Regions from separate parts of the Streptomyces sp. NPDC111507 genome, predicted to be linked through region 2. Evidence: riboswitches for the same ligand, from Rfam matches in the RefSeq annotation. Region 2 holds a riboswitch; each other region holds the start of a gene.
What was found. A riboswitch is a leader RNA that binds a small molecule or an ion and turns the genes downstream of it on or off. The one in region 2 is predicted to bind cyclic di-AMP.

Region 1: it holds a riboswitch for cyclic di-AMP, as region 2 does, so the genes downstream of both, ACZ7M2_RS44940 (M23 family metallopeptidase) here and ACZ7M2_RS25235 (C40 family peptidase) in region 2, are expected to answer to the same signal.
Region 3: it holds a riboswitch for cyclic di-AMP, as region 2 does, so the genes downstream of both, ACZ7M2_RS10970 (C40 family peptidase) here and ACZ7M2_RS25235 (C40 family peptidase) in region 2, are expected to answer to the same signal.
Region 4: it holds a riboswitch for cyclic di-AMP, as region 2 does, so the genes downstream of both, ACZ7M2_RS18165 (transglycosylase family protein) here and ACZ7M2_RS25235 (C40 family peptidase) in region 2, are expected to answer to the same signal.

Annotation. Positions count from the first base shown of each region.
Region 1 covers NZ_JBVKBU010000020.1:20,338-24,799, reverse strand. The annotation lists gene ACZ7M2_RS44945 (PP2C family protein-serine/threonine phosphatase) at 1-843, shown strand, start outside; cyclic di-AMP (ydaO/yuaA leader) riboswitch at 1,099-1,256, shown strand; gene ACZ7M2_RS44940 (M23 family metallopeptidase) at 1,268-2,305, shown strand; gene ACZ7M2_RS44935 (aldo/keto reductase) at 2,364-3,308, shown strand; gene ACZ7M2_RS44930 (PrsW family intramembrane metalloprotease) at 3,312-4,462, opposite strand, start outside.
Region 2 covers NZ_JBVKBU010000006.1:215,121-219,582, reverse strand. The annotation lists gene ACZ7M2_RS25250 (sensor histidine kinase) at 1-607, opposite strand, end outside; gene ACZ7M2_RS25245 (response regulator transcription factor) at 604-1,308, opposite strand; gene ACZ7M2_RS25240 (diacylglycerol/lipid kinase family protein) at 1,610-2,971, shown strand; cyclic di-AMP (ydaO/yuaA leader) riboswitch at 3,087-3,256, shown strand; gene ACZ7M2_RS25235 (C40 family peptidase) at 3,313-4,462, shown strand, end outside.
Region 3 covers NZ_JBVKBU010000002.1:768,106-772,567, reverse strand. The annotation lists gene ACZ7M2_RS10975 (tellurite resistance/C4-dicarboxylate transporter family protein) at 1-336, opposite strand, end outside; gene ACZ7M2_RS10970 (C40 family peptidase) at 432-1,610, opposite strand; cyclic di-AMP (ydaO/yuaA leader) riboswitch at 1,618-1,790, opposite strand; gene pcrA (DNA helicase PcrA) at 2,118-4,462, shown strand, end outside.
Region 4 covers NZ_JBVKBU010000004.1:103,056-107,517, forward strand. The annotation lists gene ACZ7M2_RS18155 (FtsB family cell division protein) at 1-271, opposite strand, end outside; gene eno (phosphopyruvate hydratase) at 373-1,659, opposite strand; gene ACZ7M2_RS18165 (transglycosylase family protein) at 1,997-2,707, opposite strand; cyclic di-AMP (ydaO/yuaA leader) riboswitch at 2,712-2,875, opposite strand; gene ACZ7M2_RS18170 (LysM peptidoglycan-binding domain-containing protein) at 3,059-4,081, opposite strand; gene ACZ7M2_RS18175 (cytochrome P450 family protein) at 4,238-4,462, opposite strand, start outside.

The DNA of each region.
Region 1 (4,462 bases), on a different contig from region 2:
GAGGTGGACGCGCTCACGGAGGTCGCCACCGTGGCGACCGTCGGCGTGCTGGCCGCGCTCATCAACATTCTCGTCCGCCGCACCGACGAACGACTCGCCTCGGCCCACCAGATCGCCGAGGCGGCCCAGCGTGCCGTCCTGCCGGAACCCGACCGGCGGATCGGCGGCCTCGACGTCGCCGCGCGCTACGAGGCTGCGCAGGCGGGCGCGTTCATCGGCGGCGACCTGTACGCGGTGCAGGACTCCCCGCACGGGGTGCGGCTGGCCGTGGGTGACGTACGCGGGAAGGGCATGGACGCGGTGGCCGCCGTCGCCGTGGTCATCGGGGCGTTCCGGGAGGCGGCCGAGCAGGAGGCCACGCCGGAGGCGGTCGCGCAGCGGCTGGAGCGGGCGCTGGCCCGCGAGGGCACCCGGCGTGAGGGCCTCGACGCCTTCGAGGGGTTCACCACCGCCGTCCTCGCGGAGATCACGCACGAGGGCGGCCTCGTGAGGATCGTCAACCGCGGCCACCCGCTGCCGCTGCTTCTGCATGCGGACGGAACGCTGGTCACGCTCTCCGCCGCGAACCCCGCGCTGCCGCTGGGCATGGGCGAGTTGGGCAGCTGGCCGGACCGTGCCGAGGAGACGGAGTTCCCGCACGGGGCCACGCTCCTCTTCTACACGGACGGACTGTCCGAGGCCCGCGACGTGCAGGGGCGCTTCTACGATCCGGCCGCGCGCCTGGCCGGACGGACCTTCCCCGGCCCCGACGCCCTGCTGGCCACGCTCGTGGAGGAGGTCCGGCTGCACACGGGCGGCGCCCTGACGGACGACATGGCACTGCTCGCCGTACGGCGGCCGTAGCCACGGAAGGGGCGTTCTTGATCGATATCACGAGGGGTGATCGGTCGCTGTCCCTCCGCATAACAACTGATGCACCGTCAAATGACCGCCAGGTAGGGAGGCGCGGCCAACTCGCCCGATTTCCGCCGGTCATGGGCGGTAAGTCCTGGCCGAAAGTCGTTAATGATCAGTACGAACAGCTTGGAATCCGGTACCCGCGTCTATTAACGTTCGATAACGCAGCGCGGTCGTCCCAGCCGTCACAAGAGTCGGCTCCGTGCGCACGCGCCGAATCCCGCGAGGGAACCGGGGAACCACCAACTTGGGGTGAATCGAGCGTCTTTCACGGTGGAGACACCGTGGGTTGACGCGCGTAGGAGACCTTCCTGCTCCGAACCCGTCAGCTAACCCGGTAGGCGAGAAGGAAGGAAAGGAGCACGCCCACGTGGCGTCCAACCGGCCTGCCCAGCCCACTTCGTTCCCGCCGAACGACACCCAGACTTTTGGCTACGCCTACGGCAAGGACGAGGGCCCCTGGGAGGAGTGGAACCCCACCGAGGATTCCATCCGTCCCCTCCGTGGCCGGCACCGCGTCTCCAAGCAGCGCGGCGGAGGACTCGCCCGCAGCTCCACGGTCCTGGGCGTCGGCGTCATCGCCGCCGTCGGCGCGGGCGGCATGGCCACCGCGGCGCCCGGCAAGCCGCCGGTCTCCATCTCGCTGCCCGACCTCTCCTCGGTCACCGAATCGGCCAAGGCGCTGATATCCGACGGCGGTTCCAGCACGCCGAAGGGCTCCGCCACCCCGCTCACCAGCGCCGGTGTGACCAGCGCCGACGCCGCGCGGGGCAACACGGACGCGGGCGAGGCGCTGCGTGCCCGCATCATCCAGCAGGCCGAGTCGCAGCAGGACCAGATCGACAAGGCGGCCCAGGACGCCGCCGAGTCCGCCGCCGCGAAGAAGGCGGTCGCGCTGGCCGCCCAGCAGAAGGACGACGCCGAGGCCAAGGTCGCCGCCGCGAAGAAGAAGGCGGACGAGGACGCCAAGCAGAAGGCCGAGGCCGCGCGCCTCGCCGAGCTCGCCAAGAGCTACTCGCTGCCGACCTCCTCGTACACCCTGACCTCCCGCTTCGGTGACGCGGGCTCCATGTGGTCCTCCGGTTACCACACCGGCCTCGACTTCGCGGCCCCCACCGGCACGCTGATCAAGGCCATCCACAGCGGCACGATCACGGAGGCGGGCTGGGCCGGCTCGTACGGCTACCGCACCATCCTCACCCTCGACGACGGCACGGAGCTGTGGTTCTGCCACCAGTCCTCCATCAGCGTCAGCGTGGGGCAGAAGGTGGCCACCGGCGACGTCATCGGGCGCGTGGGCGCGACCGGCAACGTGACCGGGCCGCATCTGCACCTGGAGGTTCACCCGGGCGGCGGCAGCGCGATCGACCCGATGGCGTGGCTGCACAGCAAAGGCCTGAACCCCTGATCGTCCCCGCGGGCCGTATGCGGAATATGGGAATCCGCTACGGCTGTTGAAATAAGGCATGACTTCTCTACGCAAGCTCGGCTCCTCCGACCTCGAGGTCTTCCCGCTCTCCCTCGGCGGCAACGTCTTCGGCTGGACCGCCGACGAGGCGCAGTCCTTCGCCGTGCTCGACGCGTACACGGCCGGGGGCGGCAACTTCGTCGACACCGCCGACGGCTACTCCGCGTGGATCCCCGGCCACACGGGCGGTGAGTCGGAGACGGTCATCGGCAAGTGGTTCGCCGCGCGCGGCAACCGCTCCGACATCGTCCTCGCCACCAAGGTCAGTACCCACCCCGAGTACAAGGGCCTGTCCCCGGCGAACATCAAGGCCGCCGCCGACGCCTCGCTGCGCCGCCTCGGCACGGACTACATCGACCTCTACTACACCCACTTCGACGACACCTCGGTGCCGGTCGAGGAGATCATCGGCGCGCTGGACGAACTGGTCCGGGCCGGCAAGGTCCGGGAGATCGCCGCCTCCAACATCTCCGCCGAGCGGCTCGCGGAGTCCGTGGAGTTCTCCGACCGCGAGGGCCTCGCCCGCTACGTCGCCCTCCAGCCCCACTACAACCTCGTCTCGCGCGACACCTATGAGGGCCCGCTCCAGGAGGTCGCCTCCCGGACCGGCCTGGCCGCCATGCCGTACTTCGCGCTCGCGTCCGGATTCCTCACCGGCAAGTACCGCCCGGGTACGACGGTCGACTCCGCGCGGGCCGAGGGCGCAGGCAAGCACCTCGACACCGAGCGCGGCATCCGCGTCCTGGCCGCCCTCGACGAGGTCGCCGGGGCCCATGACGCGGAGGTCGCCACGGTCGCCCTCGCCTGGCTCGCCGCCCGGCCGACGGTCGCGGCGCCCATCGCCTCCGCACGGACGGTCGAGCAGCTGCCGGCCCTGCTGGCGGTCGCCGACCTGACCCTGACGGACGCGGAGGTGGCCAGGCTGACGGAAGCGTCCGCCTGAGGCCTACGACTGGTAGGGGTTGTACGCGGGGTACGGCGTTGCCGGGGCGGGATACGGGGTCGTCGCGCCGGCGGGGTACGGGGGTGTGCCGGCGGGGTTCACCTGGCCGGGCACCGGCGCGTAGCCGTACCCGGGCCACGGCGGCGGTAGCTGCGGCGGCACCGGTACGGCCGGGGCCGACGCGTGGGCCGCGTACGCGAGGGAGGGGCGGGCGACCTCCCGGCGGCGCCACAGCTCGTGCAGCAACTCCCGCTCCCGTACGACGAAGTCGGCGTTGGCACGGCCACTGCGCCCCCGGTGCCGCAGAAACGCCAGCGAGGTCGCGTACGCCTCGTACTGCGCGACCGAGCGCGCCGCCGCCCTGCCGAAGTGGTGGGCGGCGTAGTCGCGGGCCAGCCGCCGCGCCCGCATCGAGCCGAGCACGTACGGCTCGGGCGGGGTGAGCCACCCGGCCGCCGCGTACGCCGGGAGTTCGGTCCGTACGGTCTTCAGCTCCCGCTGCCGCGTCCAGATGACGAGGAAGGTGAGCAGACCGAACGCGGGCACCATGAACGCCCCGTACACCGCGTAGAAGCCGTACTCCCCGAAGTTCGACGAGCCGTTCCACATCGAGTGCGTGCCCATCGCGAGCAGCAGTCCGGTCAGGGGCAGCAGGACGCGGCGCACATGCTGGCGCTCGGCGGCCAGCGCCGCGATACCGAAACCGATTCCGGTGAGCACCGTGAACAGGGGGTGCGCGAAGGGCGACATCACGACGCGGACGAAGAAGGTCGCGGCGGTGACGGAGGCCAGGCCGTGGTCGCCGTTGAGCTGGTCCGTGCCGAAGGCGGTGCCGAGATAGAGGATGTTCTCGGTGAAGGCGAAGCCGGTCGCGGTGACTCCGGCGATGACGACCCCGTCGACGATCCCCGTGAAGTCCCGGCGGCGGAAGAGGAAGACCAGGAGCACGGCGGCGGCCTTCGCGGACTCCTCCACGATCGGCGCTATGACGGTCGCGCCGAGCGTGTCGGCGCTGGACGGGTCGGCGGTGGCGGTCGCTATCCATCTGGTCGCGAAACTGTTGGCGACGATCGCGATCAGCGCCGCCGCGCAGGCGCCCCACGCGAAGGCGAAGAGCAGATTGCGCCAGGGGCCAGGCTCCACCCGGTCCAGCC
Region 2 (4,462 bases):
AACTGGAGCGGGGGTCGAGGCCGCTCGCCCGGCGTTGCAGACGGCGCAGCGGCGCGCTCGCCCGGGTGGCGACGGCCCAGGCGAGCAGCCCGGACAGCGGTGCGGCGAGCAGGGCGACGGTCACCGCGCGCCGTCGGACCAGGCGCACCTGGGTGTCGGCGGCGGTGTCCGACGCGAACAGCCACAGGGTGCCGCGCACGCCGGGGCGCGCCCCGGTCACCCGGGTCGACAGGATCCGCCAGCTCCTGCCGTCGGCACGGAGGGTGACCGGCACGGGCGCCCTGGCGGGCAGCGCCACGTCCGCCGCCGGTTGCGGGCCGCCGGTGAAGGTCTCCTCGGGGCCGATCAGCCGTACGCCCACGTCCAGGGCCGAGGTGAACACCCGGCGCTCGCGGGCCTGCTCCACCGCCGCCGACCGGTCGGCGGCGCTCGCGCGCAGCAGCCCCCGGGCATCCTTGGCGACGGCCACCGCGCGCTCACGCAGATGCGTGTCCTGCTGATCGTGCAGATCCGCGGCGACCAGCCGCAGCAGCAGCCAGCCGGTGGCCAGTACCAGTACGGGCACGGTGGCGCCCACGGCCAGGGCGATCCGCGTGGACAGTCTCACGGCCGCTCCTGCGGGTCGTCGTCGCGCAGGACGAAGCCCACGCCTCGTACGGTGTGGATGATCCGGGAGTGCCCCGACGTCTCCAGTTTGCGGCGCAGATAGCTGACGAAGGTGTCCACCGCGTCGGTGCGCACCTCGAAGTCGTAGCCCCATACGCGATCGAGGAGCTGGTCCCGGCTGAGCACGATGCCTGCGTTGCGGGCGAGGAAGTGGAGGAGTTCGAACTCGCGGCGGGTCAGTTCCACCGGCCGCCCGTCGAGGCTCACCCTGCGGGCGGCGGGATCCAGGAGCAGCCCGCCGGCCCGTACGGTGCCGCTGTCCCGCGGCGGCCGGCGCCGCAGCAGTGCCTCCAGCCGCAGGACCAGCTCCTGCAGGGCGAAGGGCTTGACGAGGTAGTCGTCGCCGCCCGCCTGCAGGCCCGCGATCCGGTCGGCGGTCTCGTCGAGTGCGGAGAGCATCAGCACGGGTACGTCGTTGTCCTCGTCCCGCAGCGCCCTGCACACCTCGATGCCGTTGAGGTCGGGCATCGAGATGTCCAGCACGATCACATCCGGCGGCGTCCGCCGGGCCACCGCCAGGGCCGGCCGGCCCCCGTCGGCGAGATCCACGGCGAATCCACCGAGCCTCAGGCCCCGCTCCAGCGAGCGGCGGATCGCCGCGTCGTCGTCCACGACCAGGACACGGCCGCGCTGCCCACTCATCACCACTGTCCCTCCCCGCCACACCCGGCGTCCTGCCGGGGCCCGCCGCCGCCCATCGTGCATCAGCCGCGACGGTCCCGGCCCCGAGGGGTGGACCAAGGGTTCGGTGAGAACCGTCCGGACCGGCCCCGGTCGGCGCGGGCCAGGCGGAGCGTGGCGGTTGCGCGGCGCCTGACCCGACGGTTGCATACGACTGTGTCGTCGATGGCCGACCCCGCACACAGCCAACGACCCGCCGAACCGGGCCTCCGTGCGGCCGGGCCCGCCAGGGCCGGACTTCTACGACGTCCGTGGAGGAGCGATGGGTGTGGACACGAGCGCGCGGGTCGGCCACGGGAAACGGTGGGCGGCCAGGGGCGCGCTGATCGCGGCGGCGCTGGCGGTGCTGCTGCCGCTCGGTTACGGAGGCGTGGACGGCGTACTGCTGCTCCTGGCCGCGCTCCTCGGCGTGGCCGTCACGGCGGCGGCGCTGTGGTGGGCGCTGACCCGGCGCGGCCCGCTCCGCTGGGTGGCGGCCGTGCTGGCGGCCGTCGTGCCCGGCGCCGTGCTCACCCTGTTCGCCGTGGCCGGGCTGCTCTGGGCCGTTCCCGTGTCCCTGGCACTGTGGACCGTGGCGGTCTGGAGCGGCCGGTACGCCCTGCGGAGCGACCGGACGCGCGCCCCGCGCCCGAAGGAACGCAGGGCACCGCCGCCGCGGCGCCCCTTCCTCCTCATGAATCCGCACTCCGGCGGTGGCAAGGTGGCGAAGTTCGGACTGCGGGAGAAGGCGGAGCGGCTCGGCGCACAGGTCGTGCTCCTCGACCCTGACGAGCACCAGGACGTCACCGCGCTGGCCCGGGCCGCCGTCGCGGACGGCGCGGATCTGCTGGGTGTCGCCGGCGGTGACGGTACCCAGGCGCTGGTCGCGGCCGTCGCCGCCGAACACGGTCTGCCGTTCCTGGTGGTCTGCGCCGGCACCCGCAATCACTTCGCGATGGACCTCGGCCTCGACCGCGACGACCCGGCGACCTGCCTGGACGCCCTCACCGACGGCGTCGAACTCCGCGTGGACCTCGGCTTCGCCGGCGGCCACCCGTTCGTCAACAACGCCTCTTTCGGCGCGTACGCGGCGGTCGTGCAGAGTCCCGCGTACCGCGACGACAAGATCGGCACCATCCTGGACCTCCTGCCCGACCTGCTCACCCGTCAGCGCGGGCCGCGACTGACCGCTCGCGCCGCGGACACGACGCTCGACGCCCCGCAGGCCGTACTGGTGAGCAACAACCCCTACCGCACCAACGATCCGGCCGGTCTCGGCCGCCGCGAACGGCTCGACTCCGGGCTGCTCGGTGTCCTCGGCATCACGGTGGACAGCGCGGCCGAGGCCGCCGCGCTCGTACTGGACCCCGCGCCGGACGGACTCGCGGTCCTGACCACCCGTGAGGTGGTCATCGACGCCGACCGCGCGGAGATCGAGGCCGGCATCGACGGCGAGGCCCTGGTCCTGCCCACCCCGGTGCACTGCCGCGTCGAACCCGGCGCCCTGCGCGTCCGCGTCCCCAAGGAACGGCCCGGTGTGCCGGAGGCCCAACCCCCCTTGGACTGGCGCCGGTTGCGCACGCTCGCGGCGACCATGGGGCGCACGGCGGTCGTACGACATCCTGGTCGTGGCCGGAACACGTAGACGAAGGTCACAATTACATATCGGACAGTTCGCGCTCCAATCTTCACACCAGGCACACAAATTGGCTAAGTTGGCGGTAGGCCGCACGACTCCCTCCGGCGAACCTCGCCGGGTCGCGCGACCTCCGCCGAATCCGGTGCCTCCGTGGCAACCGGAACCTGGACCCAACCGACCTTGGGGTGAATCGGCCCAACTGCCCGATCGGGCAAGGGCTGTAGGGCAGCCTTCCTGAATCTTCCGCCCGAACCCGACAGCCGACCCGGTAGGCGGAGTACGGAAGGAGTACGGCTCCCATGGCGCCGGAACGAACCCCGCGCCCTGGAGGCAACAGCCTCCCTGGCATGCCTGACTCCGCACGCGCGGCGGCCGCCCTCAGTAGCGCGGACGGTCCGAGCCGCGAGGAGGTGCAGCAGCGGATCAGCTCCCTCTACGACCAGGCCGAGAACGCCGTCGGGTTCGTCAACGGGACCCGCGCGATGACCACGGGGAGCCGAAGCCGCGTCAACCCGGCAGCGGAAGGCGCGCGCAGGCGCCGCGACCCCGCCCTCGACGACATCACCAGAACCTGGTTCGACGCGGCGCGCGCGCAGCTGGGTCCGTCCGCGCCTGCCAGGCTGCCGGCCGACCGGATGTCGAAGCCCCCCGCCGAGGCGCGGCCCGCGGGCCCGCCGAAGCGGCCGGAGGACGGACTCACCGACCGTGGGCGGGAGTTGACCGCCCGCCCTGTTCTTGAGTTGACGGCGGGCCCCTCCGCCGAGGCGGCCGCCGGGCCCGTGGCCGAGTTGACGGCCAGGGCCGTCGCCGCACTGCCGGCCGCGCCGGAGCCTGCGCCGCAACCCGCGCTGGAGGCCGCCACGGCCCTGCTGCCCGCGCTGCCCGCCGGGCCGGGGCAGTCCTCGTTGAAGACGTCCAAGGAGAAGATCCAGCGCAAGCTGGCGCTGGCCCGTGATCTGGTGTCCCAGCACGCCGCGCGCTGGAACCCCGGGCCCGCGGCGATCGAGTCACGTCCGGCCGAGGCCGTCTGGCCCACCCCGGAGGATCAGGCTCGCCGGCAGGCCGCGGAGGAGTGGCAGCGACAGCAGTCGACCGCACTCGGCCCGGACATGTCCTTCGGCACCGGGATGCCGCTCGGTGCGGGCATGTCCATGGGTGCGGGGATGCCGTTCGGTGCCGACATGTCCCTCGGCACGGGGATGCCGCTGGCCGCGGGCATGCCGCCCGGCGCGGACATGTCCCTCGGCGGAGGCGTACCGCTGGCCACGGACATGACCATGGGTGCGGGGATGCCTCTCGCTGCCGACATGTCCCTCGGCACGGGAATGCCCCTGGCCGCGGGTGTGCCCGTAGGCACCGGTGTCTCCACCGGTTCCGTCAACACGGCCGTCGGCGCCGCGGAGTCGGCGTACGGCGGGAAGGCCGCCAAGGCCCTCGCCTTCACCCGCGAGCAGATCGGCAAGCCGTGCGTCTGGGGCGCGACCGGACCGGACTCGT
Region 3 (4,462 bases), on a different contig from region 2:
CAGGGCCTCGGCCGGCACCTTCCACCCCAGCGTGACCAGCCGCGTGCCGAGCACGGTGGTCGCCGCGACCGCGGTGAGCGCACTCGGTGTACCGGCCTCCGTCAGCCACCGCTCCCGCTCTCGCAGCAGCCGTACGACGAAGGCCGCGGCGAGCCCGAGCCAGCCGACGGCCGCCAGGGCCAGCACGATCCGGGACAGGACCTCGTAGCCGGTCTGCTCCAGCCCGATCGAGATGATGCCGGTGGCCAGGATCGCGGCTCCGGCGCCCGGCGGACTCTGCGCCCACCAGCTGCGCAGGCCGGTCCACCGGGTGCCGGGCGGGGAGATGGCTGACATGGGCCCGATGCTAAGGACCTTCGAGCGGGTTGGCGGCGGGCCACGCGCGCGTGGAGCTCGATGAGCCCCACGCGCGCGTGCCGGGCGTCGAGGCGTTAGGCCGGACGCACCACGCTGTGGATGATCGACTCGCCGCCGTAGAAGATCGACTCCTCGCGGACGTACGCGCCCGGCTTGGGGGCGTGGATCATCATGCCGTTGCCGACGTACAGGCCGACGTGGCTGATGTCGTCGTAGAAGAAGACGAGGTCACCGGGCTTGATGTCGGAGAGCGGGACCGTCGTGCCCACGTTGACCTGGTCCCAGGTGGTACGCGGGAGATCGACGCCGGCGGCCTTCCAGGCGGCCTGCGTGAGGCCGGAGCAGTCGTAGGAGCCGGGCCCGGTCGCGCCCCAGACGTACGGCTTGCCGACCTGGGTGCGGGCGAAGGCGAGGGCCTTGTCGGCCTTGGCGGTGTACGAGGAGTCGCTGGCCGAACTGCCGGAGGTGCCGACGGAGCCAGTGGTCCCGGAGGTGCCGGAACCCGTCTGCTGCTGAGCGGCCGCCTCCTGAGCCTTCTTCTGCGCCGCGGCCTGCTGCTGGGCCAGCTCCGCCGCCTTGCGGTCGGCCGCTTCCTGCTTCTTCTTCTCGATCGCCGCGAGCCGCGCCTTCTCCTCGGCGGTCAGCTTCGACAGCAGGGAGCGGGCCTCGGCGAGCTTGCGCTGGACGTCGGCCTTGGACGTCCTCAGCGCGCTCTGCGTCGTGGTGAGCGTCTGCAGGCTCTTGGAGGCCTCCGCGCGCTTCTTGGTGGTGGCGGCCTGCTCGGTGACGTAGTCGTCGACGGCCGCCTTCTGGCGGGTGGTCAGACGGTTCATCAGCTGGGTCTGGTCGAAGTAGTCCTGCGGATTGTCGGCCAGCAGGAGGCTCGCGGTGTCGGGGGCGGCGGCGCCGGTGCGGTACTGCGCCGCGGCGAACGAACCCAGTTCCTCGCGCGCGGTGTTGAGCTTCTCGGTGCGCTGGGCCACGTCGTCGAGGAGGGAGTCGACGCGCTTGCGCTGCTGGGCGGTCTTCTCCCTGGTCGCGTTGTACTTCTCGGTCGCCGTCTCGGCCTGGTGGTAGAGGTCGTCGACCTTCTTCTCGACCTCTTCGATGCTCGGCTTGGAGTCGGCCGAGGGCGCGGCGTTCGCCGTCTGGGAGAGCAGGGCCACGGAGGTGAGGGCCGCCGTGGCGAGGGCGGGAGTCCGTATGCCCGCTATGCGTGTACCTGTAGGACTCCACTTGCGATGCGACGCCAAGGTGGCGACTCCTTCCGTCATCCGCCTACCGAGTTAGCTGTCGGGTTCGGGCGGGTACGTCCGGAAGGTTTGCCCTACGGTCCGTGCCCCAGTGGACAATTGGACCGATTCACCCCAAGGTCGGTTGGGTCCCCGGCTCCGGCTGCCACGCGGGCGCACCGGACTCGGCGGAGGCCGCACGGCCCGGCGGTGTTCGCCGGTTGGGTCGAGCGGCCTGCCCGGCACGCTAGCCAACTCATAAGTGTTCTGTGAAGTTTGATGTGCGATATGCCCGATACATTTTTGTGACCTTGACTCTGGCAGCCATTGATCGGGACTGGCTGTGGCTGACCGTAATGAAACGATCCTGAACGGTGACGGCGTCCGCGGTGGAAAGGGCGGCGGAAAGAGTGGCGGAAAGCGATCGGGCGCCGTCACGGAAAGCGATCATGCGCGATCGCGGAAAAACCGGTCGGGTTTTCAGGGTGGCCGCGGGTTGTCAGTGGGGCCGCCTAGACTCGGAGAGCGATGAGCAGCCTCTTTGATGACAGCTTTCTGGCGGACCTCCAGCCTTCCGGGGCCCACGAGGAAGAGCCCCCGCCGCCGCCCGAGGACGGAGCGGCGGAGCCGCTTCCGGACGACCTGTTCGGCGGCCGCTTCGACGCGCCCGCGAGCCGGGACGCCTACTACCGCGACGGCGCGCCCCGCCCCGCCGTGGACCCGGCGGCCCTGCTGGACGGGCTGAACGAGAACCAGCGCGCGGCCGTGGTGCACTCCGGCTCCCCGCTGCTCATCGTGGCCGGCGCGGGCTCCGGCAAGACCCGGGTGCTCACCCACCGCATCGCCCATCTGCTGGGCGAGCGCCATGTCCACCCCGGCCAGATCCTCGCGATCACCTTCACGAACAAGGCCGCGGGCGAGATGAAGGAGCGCGTCGAGCAGCTCGTCGGCCCGCGCGCGAACGCGATGTGGGTGATGACCTTCCACAGCGCGTGTGTGCGGATCCTGCGCCGGGAGAGCAAGAAGCTCGGCTTCACCTCCTCGTTCTCGATCTACGACGCCGCCGACAGCAAGCGGCTGATGGCGCTCGTCTGCCGTGATCTGGATCTCGATCCCAAGCGCTTCCCGCCCAAGTCCTTCAGCGCCAAGATCTCGAACCTGAAGAACGAGCTGATCGACGAGGAGGACTTCGCCGCCCAGGCCGCCGACGGCTTCGAGAAGACCCTCGCCCAGGCCTACGCGATGTACCAGTCGCGGCTGCGCGAGGCCAACGCGCTCGACTTCGACGACCTGATCATGACCACGGTCAACCTGCTGCGCGCCTTCCCGGACGTCGCCGAGCACTACCGTCGCCGCTTCCGCCACGTCATGGTCGACGAGTACCAGGACACCAACCACGCGCAGTACGCGCTGGTGCGTGAGCTGGTCGGCACCGGCGCGCAAGACGAGGACACCCCGCACGGCGAGCACGACCTGCTCCCCGCCGAGCTGTGCGTCGTGGGCGACGCCGACCAGTCGATCTACGCCTTCCGCGGCGCGACGATCCGCAACATCCTCCAGTTCGAGGAGGACTACCCGAACGCGACGACGATCCTCCTGGAGCAGAACTACCGCTCCACGCAGACGATCCTCTCCGCCGCCAACGCGGTCATCGAGCGCAACGAGTCCCGCCGGCCCAAGAACCTGTGGACCAACGCGGGCGCGGGCGCGCAGATCACCGGCTATGTCGCGGACACCGAACACGACGAGGCGCAGTTCGTCGCCGAAGAGATAGACCGTCTCACGGACGCGGGCGAGGCGAAGGCCGGAGACGTCGCCGTCTTCTACCGAACGAACGCCCAGTCCCGTGTCTTCGAAGAGATCTTCATCCGCGTCGGCCTGCCCTACAAGGTCGTGGGCGGCGTCCGCTTCTACGAGCGCAAGGAGGTCCGGGACGTCCTGGCCTACCTGCGTGTACTGGCCAACCCGGAGGACTCGGTCCCGCTGCGCCGCATCCTCAACGTGCCCAAGCGCGGCATCGGCGAGCGCGCCGAGGCGATGATCGACGCGCTCTCGCAGCGCGAGAAGATCAGCTTCCCGCAGGCGTTGAAGCGCGTCGACGAGGCGTACGGCATGGCCGCGCGGTCCACGAACGCGGTCAAGCGCTTCAACACGCTGATGGAGGACCTCCGTACGATCGTCGAGTCCGGTGCGGGCCCGGCCACTGTCCTGGAGGCCATCCTCGAACGCACCGGCTACCTCGCCGAGCTGCAGGCCTCGACCGACCCGCAGGACGAGACCCGGATCGAGAACCTCCAGGAACTCGCCGCCGTGGCCCTGGAGTTCGAGCAGGAGTCCGGTGCGGGTGAGAGCGAGACGCCCGTCGGGCTCGCCGCCTTCCTGGAGCGGGTGGCCCTGGTCGCCGACTCCGACCAGATCCCCGACGAGGACGAGGACGGCTCCGGCGTCATCACGCTGATGACCCTCCACACCGCCAAGGGCCTGGAGTTCCCGGTCGTCTTCCTCACCGGCATGGAGGACGGCGTCTTCCCGCACATGCGCGCGCTGGGACAGGTCAAGGAGCTGGAGGAGGAGCGGCGCCTCGCGTACGTCGGCATCACGCGCGCGCGGGAGCGGCTGTACCTCACCCGTTCGTCCATGCGCAGCGCCTGGGGCCAGCCCTCGTACAACCCGCCGTCCCGTTTCCTGGAGGAGATCCCGGAGACGCACCTGGAGTGGAAGCGCACCGGCGCGACCGCTCCCATGCCCTCGGGGCCCGTCTCCGGTGTGGCCGCCTCGCTGTCGTCCTCGCGTTCGCGGTCCGCGGCGTCCGGTGCCTCCGGCTTCGCGACGCGCCGCGGGGTCTCCGAGAAGCCGGTGGTCTCACTCGCGGT
Region 4 (4,462 bases), on a different contig from region 2:
CACGCAGCTGTTCGACCCGGGCGCGGGCCCGCTCCTGCTGTCGCTCCAGATCGGCGATCTCGGCGCGCTGGGACACGTACTGCCTTATCGGATACGCGAGGGCGACGATCAGAGAACAGAGTACGAGAGCCAGCAGCGCGGCGCGGCCGGTCAGACGTGAGCGGCGGGCCTGGCGCTTGGTCTGCGAGCGGTAGACCCGGGCCGCCGTCTGCTCGCCGAGCAGCTTCAGCCTGGTCGCGGTGGAGAACCGGTCCCGGTCCTTCGCGGCCATGTCCCGCCTCCCGTTCACACGCGCGTACGTCCCCGGACACGGTACGGGACCGGGTACGGGGACGTACGTACGACTGGCTAAGGCTTGACCCTCTGCGGGTGTCAGCCCTTGAAGCGCGGGAAGGCGCTGCGGCCCGCGTACACCGCCGCGTCGTCGAGGATCTCCTCGATGCGCAGCAGCTGGTTGTACTTGGCGACGCGGTCCGAGCGGGCCGGGGCGCCGGTCTTGATCTGGCCGCAGTTCACCGCGACGGCGAGGTCGGCGATGGTGACGTCCTCGGTCTCGCCGGAGCGGTGGGACATCATGCACTTGAAGCCGTTGCGCTGGGCCATCTCGACGGCGTCCAGGGTCTCGGTCAGCGAGCCGATCTGGTTGACCTTGACGAGCAGGGCGTTCGCGGAGCCCTCCTCGATGCCGCGGGCCAGGCGCTCCGGGTTGGTGACGAAGAGGTCGTCGCCGACGATCTGGACCTTGTCGCCCAGCTTCTCGGTGATGACGTTCCAGCCGGCCCAGTCGTCCTCGTACAGCGGGTCCTCGATGGAGACCAGCGGGTACGCGGAGACGAGCTCCTCGTAGTACTCGGTCATCTCGGCGGCCGAGCGGGACTTGCCCTCGAACTCGTACTTGCCGTCCTTGTAGAACTCGGACGCGGCGACGTCGAGCGCGAGCGCGATCTGCTCACCGGGGATGTAACCGGCCTGCTTGATGGCCTCGAGGATGAGGTCGAGCGCGGCGCGGTTCGACTCCAGGTTCGGGGCGAAGCCGCCCTCGTCGCCCAGGCCGGTGGACAGGCCCTTGGTCTTCAGCACCTTCTTGAGGGTGTGGTAGACCTCGGCGCCCCAGCGCAGGGCCTCGGAGAAGGACTCCGCGCCGATCGGGGCGATCATGAACTCCTGGATGTCCACGTTGGAGTCGGCGTGCGAGCCGCCGTTCAGGATGTTCATCATCGGAACGGGCAGCAGGTGCGCGTTCGGGCCGCCCAGGTAGCGGAAGAGGGGGAGGTCGGACGCCTCGGAGGCGGCGTGCGCGACGGCGAGCGAGACGCCGAGGATGGCGTTGGCGCCGAGCGAGCCCTTGTTGTCGGTGGCGTCCAGGTCGAACATCGCCTGGTCGATCAGGCGCTGCTCGGTGGCGTCGTAACCGACGAGCTCCGGGCCGATCTGCTCGATGACGGCGAGGACGGCCTTCTCGACACCCTTGCCGCCGTAACGGTTGGGGTCACCGTCACGCAGTTCGATGGCCTCGAAGGCGCCGGTGGACGCACCGGACGGAACGGCGGCACGACCCGTGCTGCCGTCGTCGAGGCCGACCTCGACCTCGACCGTGGGGTTGCCTCGGGAGTCCAGGATTTCCCGGGCTACGACGACGTCGATGGACGGCACGAGCATCTCCTTCTGGGATGTGACGCGGGTACGCGGAGCCTGTGATGGCTTCGCGACATGAGCCTAACCGCCCCGGGGGGATCGGCCAGCCGGTCGCCCACCCCTTGGGCAGAACTGAACGTACACATTGTTCCAGAACGGAACAAAAACGGGTACGGAAATCTGGGTACGAAACGCTCCGTACGAAATGCCGGAGACGAAAAACCCCGCTCCGGCGCGTACGGGGGAACACGCACCGGAGCGGGGAGCCCGTGGGGACGGGGGCGACCCTCACCGGGGTCTCCAGTGTGGAGACCCCTTTTATGTGGGACCTGTCATTCAGCTGGGGTGAAGCTGCCGATCATCAGCTGAGGTGCAGCTGCTGACCCGGGTAGATGACGTCGGCGTCGTCGACGATGTCCTTGTTCAGCTTGAACAGCTGCTGCCAGCCACCCTTGACCTTCTTCTTCTCGGCGATCGAGCTGAGGCTGTCACCCTTGACGACCTTGTACTCGCCGTCACCCTTCTTGACCTTCTTGCCGGTCGGGGTGGAGACGGTCTTCTGGGCGGCCGGGCGGGACGCCGAACGGGAGGCCGCGGTGTCCGTCGAGCGGGTGGTGGTGCTGGCGCTCGGCGAGCTGTTCGACGAGGAGCTGTTCGAGGAAGACGAGGTCGACGGGGTGCTCGCACCGCCGGTGTACGCGGCGCTCGACAGGCCCGTGCCACAGGTCGGCCAGGCGCCCTTGCCCTGCGCGGCGAGGACCTTCTCGCCGACGGTGATCTGCTGGGACTTGGACGCCTGGTTGGCGGTCGCGGCGTACGCGGTGCCGCCGTACGCGGCCCAGGTGGAGGTCGAGAACTGCAGACCGCCGTAGTAGCCGTTGCCGGTGTTGATGGACCAGTTCCCGCCGGACTCGCACTGGGCGACGGCGTCCCACTGGGAGGCGGTGGCGGCGGAGGCGTTGCCGGCCGCCATCAGCGGAGCGGCGATGGCGACACCGGTGACACCGGCGAGCGTGGCGACACGAGTGGCCTTGGACGGACGGCGGTGCTTGCCCTTGCTGGAAAACAGCATGGAGAGATCCCCTCACCGACGCCTGCGAGGTGAGCTGTCGGGTTCGGGCGGGTGAGTGCCCGGCCGTGCGCTCTGAGCGCTCGGCTTCACCCCAAGCCGCTCCCGGTCAACTACCGGGCGCGGCGCATACCTTGGGTCCCCCGCTCCTGCCTACGGCGCTGACGCGTCGACTGTTCCCGTACGGCCGTTGGCAGGATTCGGCGTTGACGACCGTCGGGGCCCGCTGTGGCGAGCGGTCATGACCGTAAGCAGCCGATCGGCTGAATTCCAAAGACGATCAGGGCCTTTGAGATCCATCTCTCACTCGCGCCAAACCGGACATTACACAGCGAACCGTGACGCGAACTGCCCCTACTTTTGGCCCGATTCGGCACCAACTGCAAGGCTCTGACCGGGAAGGATGAGGTTCGGGTCGACGCCGACCGTCTTCTTGTTCGCTTCGTACAGCTCGGCCCATCCGCCTTCGAGGTCAAGGGCGTCCGCGATGGTCCAGAGATTGTCTCCGGCGCGCACGACGTAGGAGCCGTCGACGACATCGCGGGAGGCGCCGGCGCCGCGCGAGGCATGCCGCCCGGAGGAGTCGTCGCTACGGCCGTCCACGGCGCTGTCGGTGGTGTTCTCGTCCGCGGTGCCGCCGCGGTGGCGTCCCGCACCGGTCGTCGCGTTCTCGGACGTACCGGAAGAGTCGTCGCCCTGGCCGGAGTTGCCCGAGTTATCGCTCTTCGACGCATCCGTGTCGGAGCCGTCCGCCCCCTGGGCGTCGCCGTCGGTGTCGGCCTTCGTCGTGTTCTCGGCCGCCTTCCCGGTCGCCTTCGAGGACGAACCGGATGAAGCAGAGTCAGACGAAGATGAATCGGACTTCGAGCTGGAAGACTTGGACGAGGTTGAATTCTTGGACGAACTGGACGAATCGGAGGAACCGGATGAATCCGCCGTACTGGACGAGTCGTTCGCCACGCCCGTGTCGACCAGGATGTCGCCCGAGTTCTTGCTCAGCCCGGAGAGCGGTCCGCAGGTCGGCCAGGGGGTGACGCCCTGGTGGTCGAGAAGCTTCTCGGCGATGGCTATCTGCTGCGAGCGGCTGGCCTCGTCGGCGCTCGACGCGTAGGTGAGGCCGCCGTACTTCTCCCAGTCCGCCTGGCTGATCTGGAGTCCGCCGTAATACCCGTTGCCGCTGTCGGCACTCCACTGGCCGGCGCTCTCGCACTCGGCGACCCGGTCCCACGTGGTGCCGTCGGCCGCGCTCGCGCTGGTGGCACCGAGCAACGGGATCGCGATGGCGGATCCGGTCACTCCTGCCGCGACGATGAGGGCCGGGGCCTGACGGGGGCGACGATGGCGGCCGTTCCCGGAGAGCATGCGGAAGCCTTTCACGTGACAGCAGGTGACTACGCGACGTGTGAGTCGCGTTGACGAGTGAACGTATCCGCACCCGAACACTTGTCACAAGTCGATGCAGCGTAGATCACGTGAAGATCACAGAGTTGAGTGCGCGTCAGGTTTAAGCGCCCGCAGGTGTAGGGTCGCCCGCTATCGCGCGACCGGTACCGGAGGTGTGAACTCCACTGGAAGCGTGCGCAATCCGCGCATAATGAGCCCGCCGCGCCAGCGCAAATCGGCCGAATCTCCCGCGAGTTGAAGGTCGGGGAGTCGGGTGAGGAGGGTGGCGAGCGCGGTCTGGCCCTCCAGGCGGGCGAGCGGGGCGCCGAGGCAGTAGTGGATGCCGTGGCCGTACCCGAGGTGTTGGTTGTCACG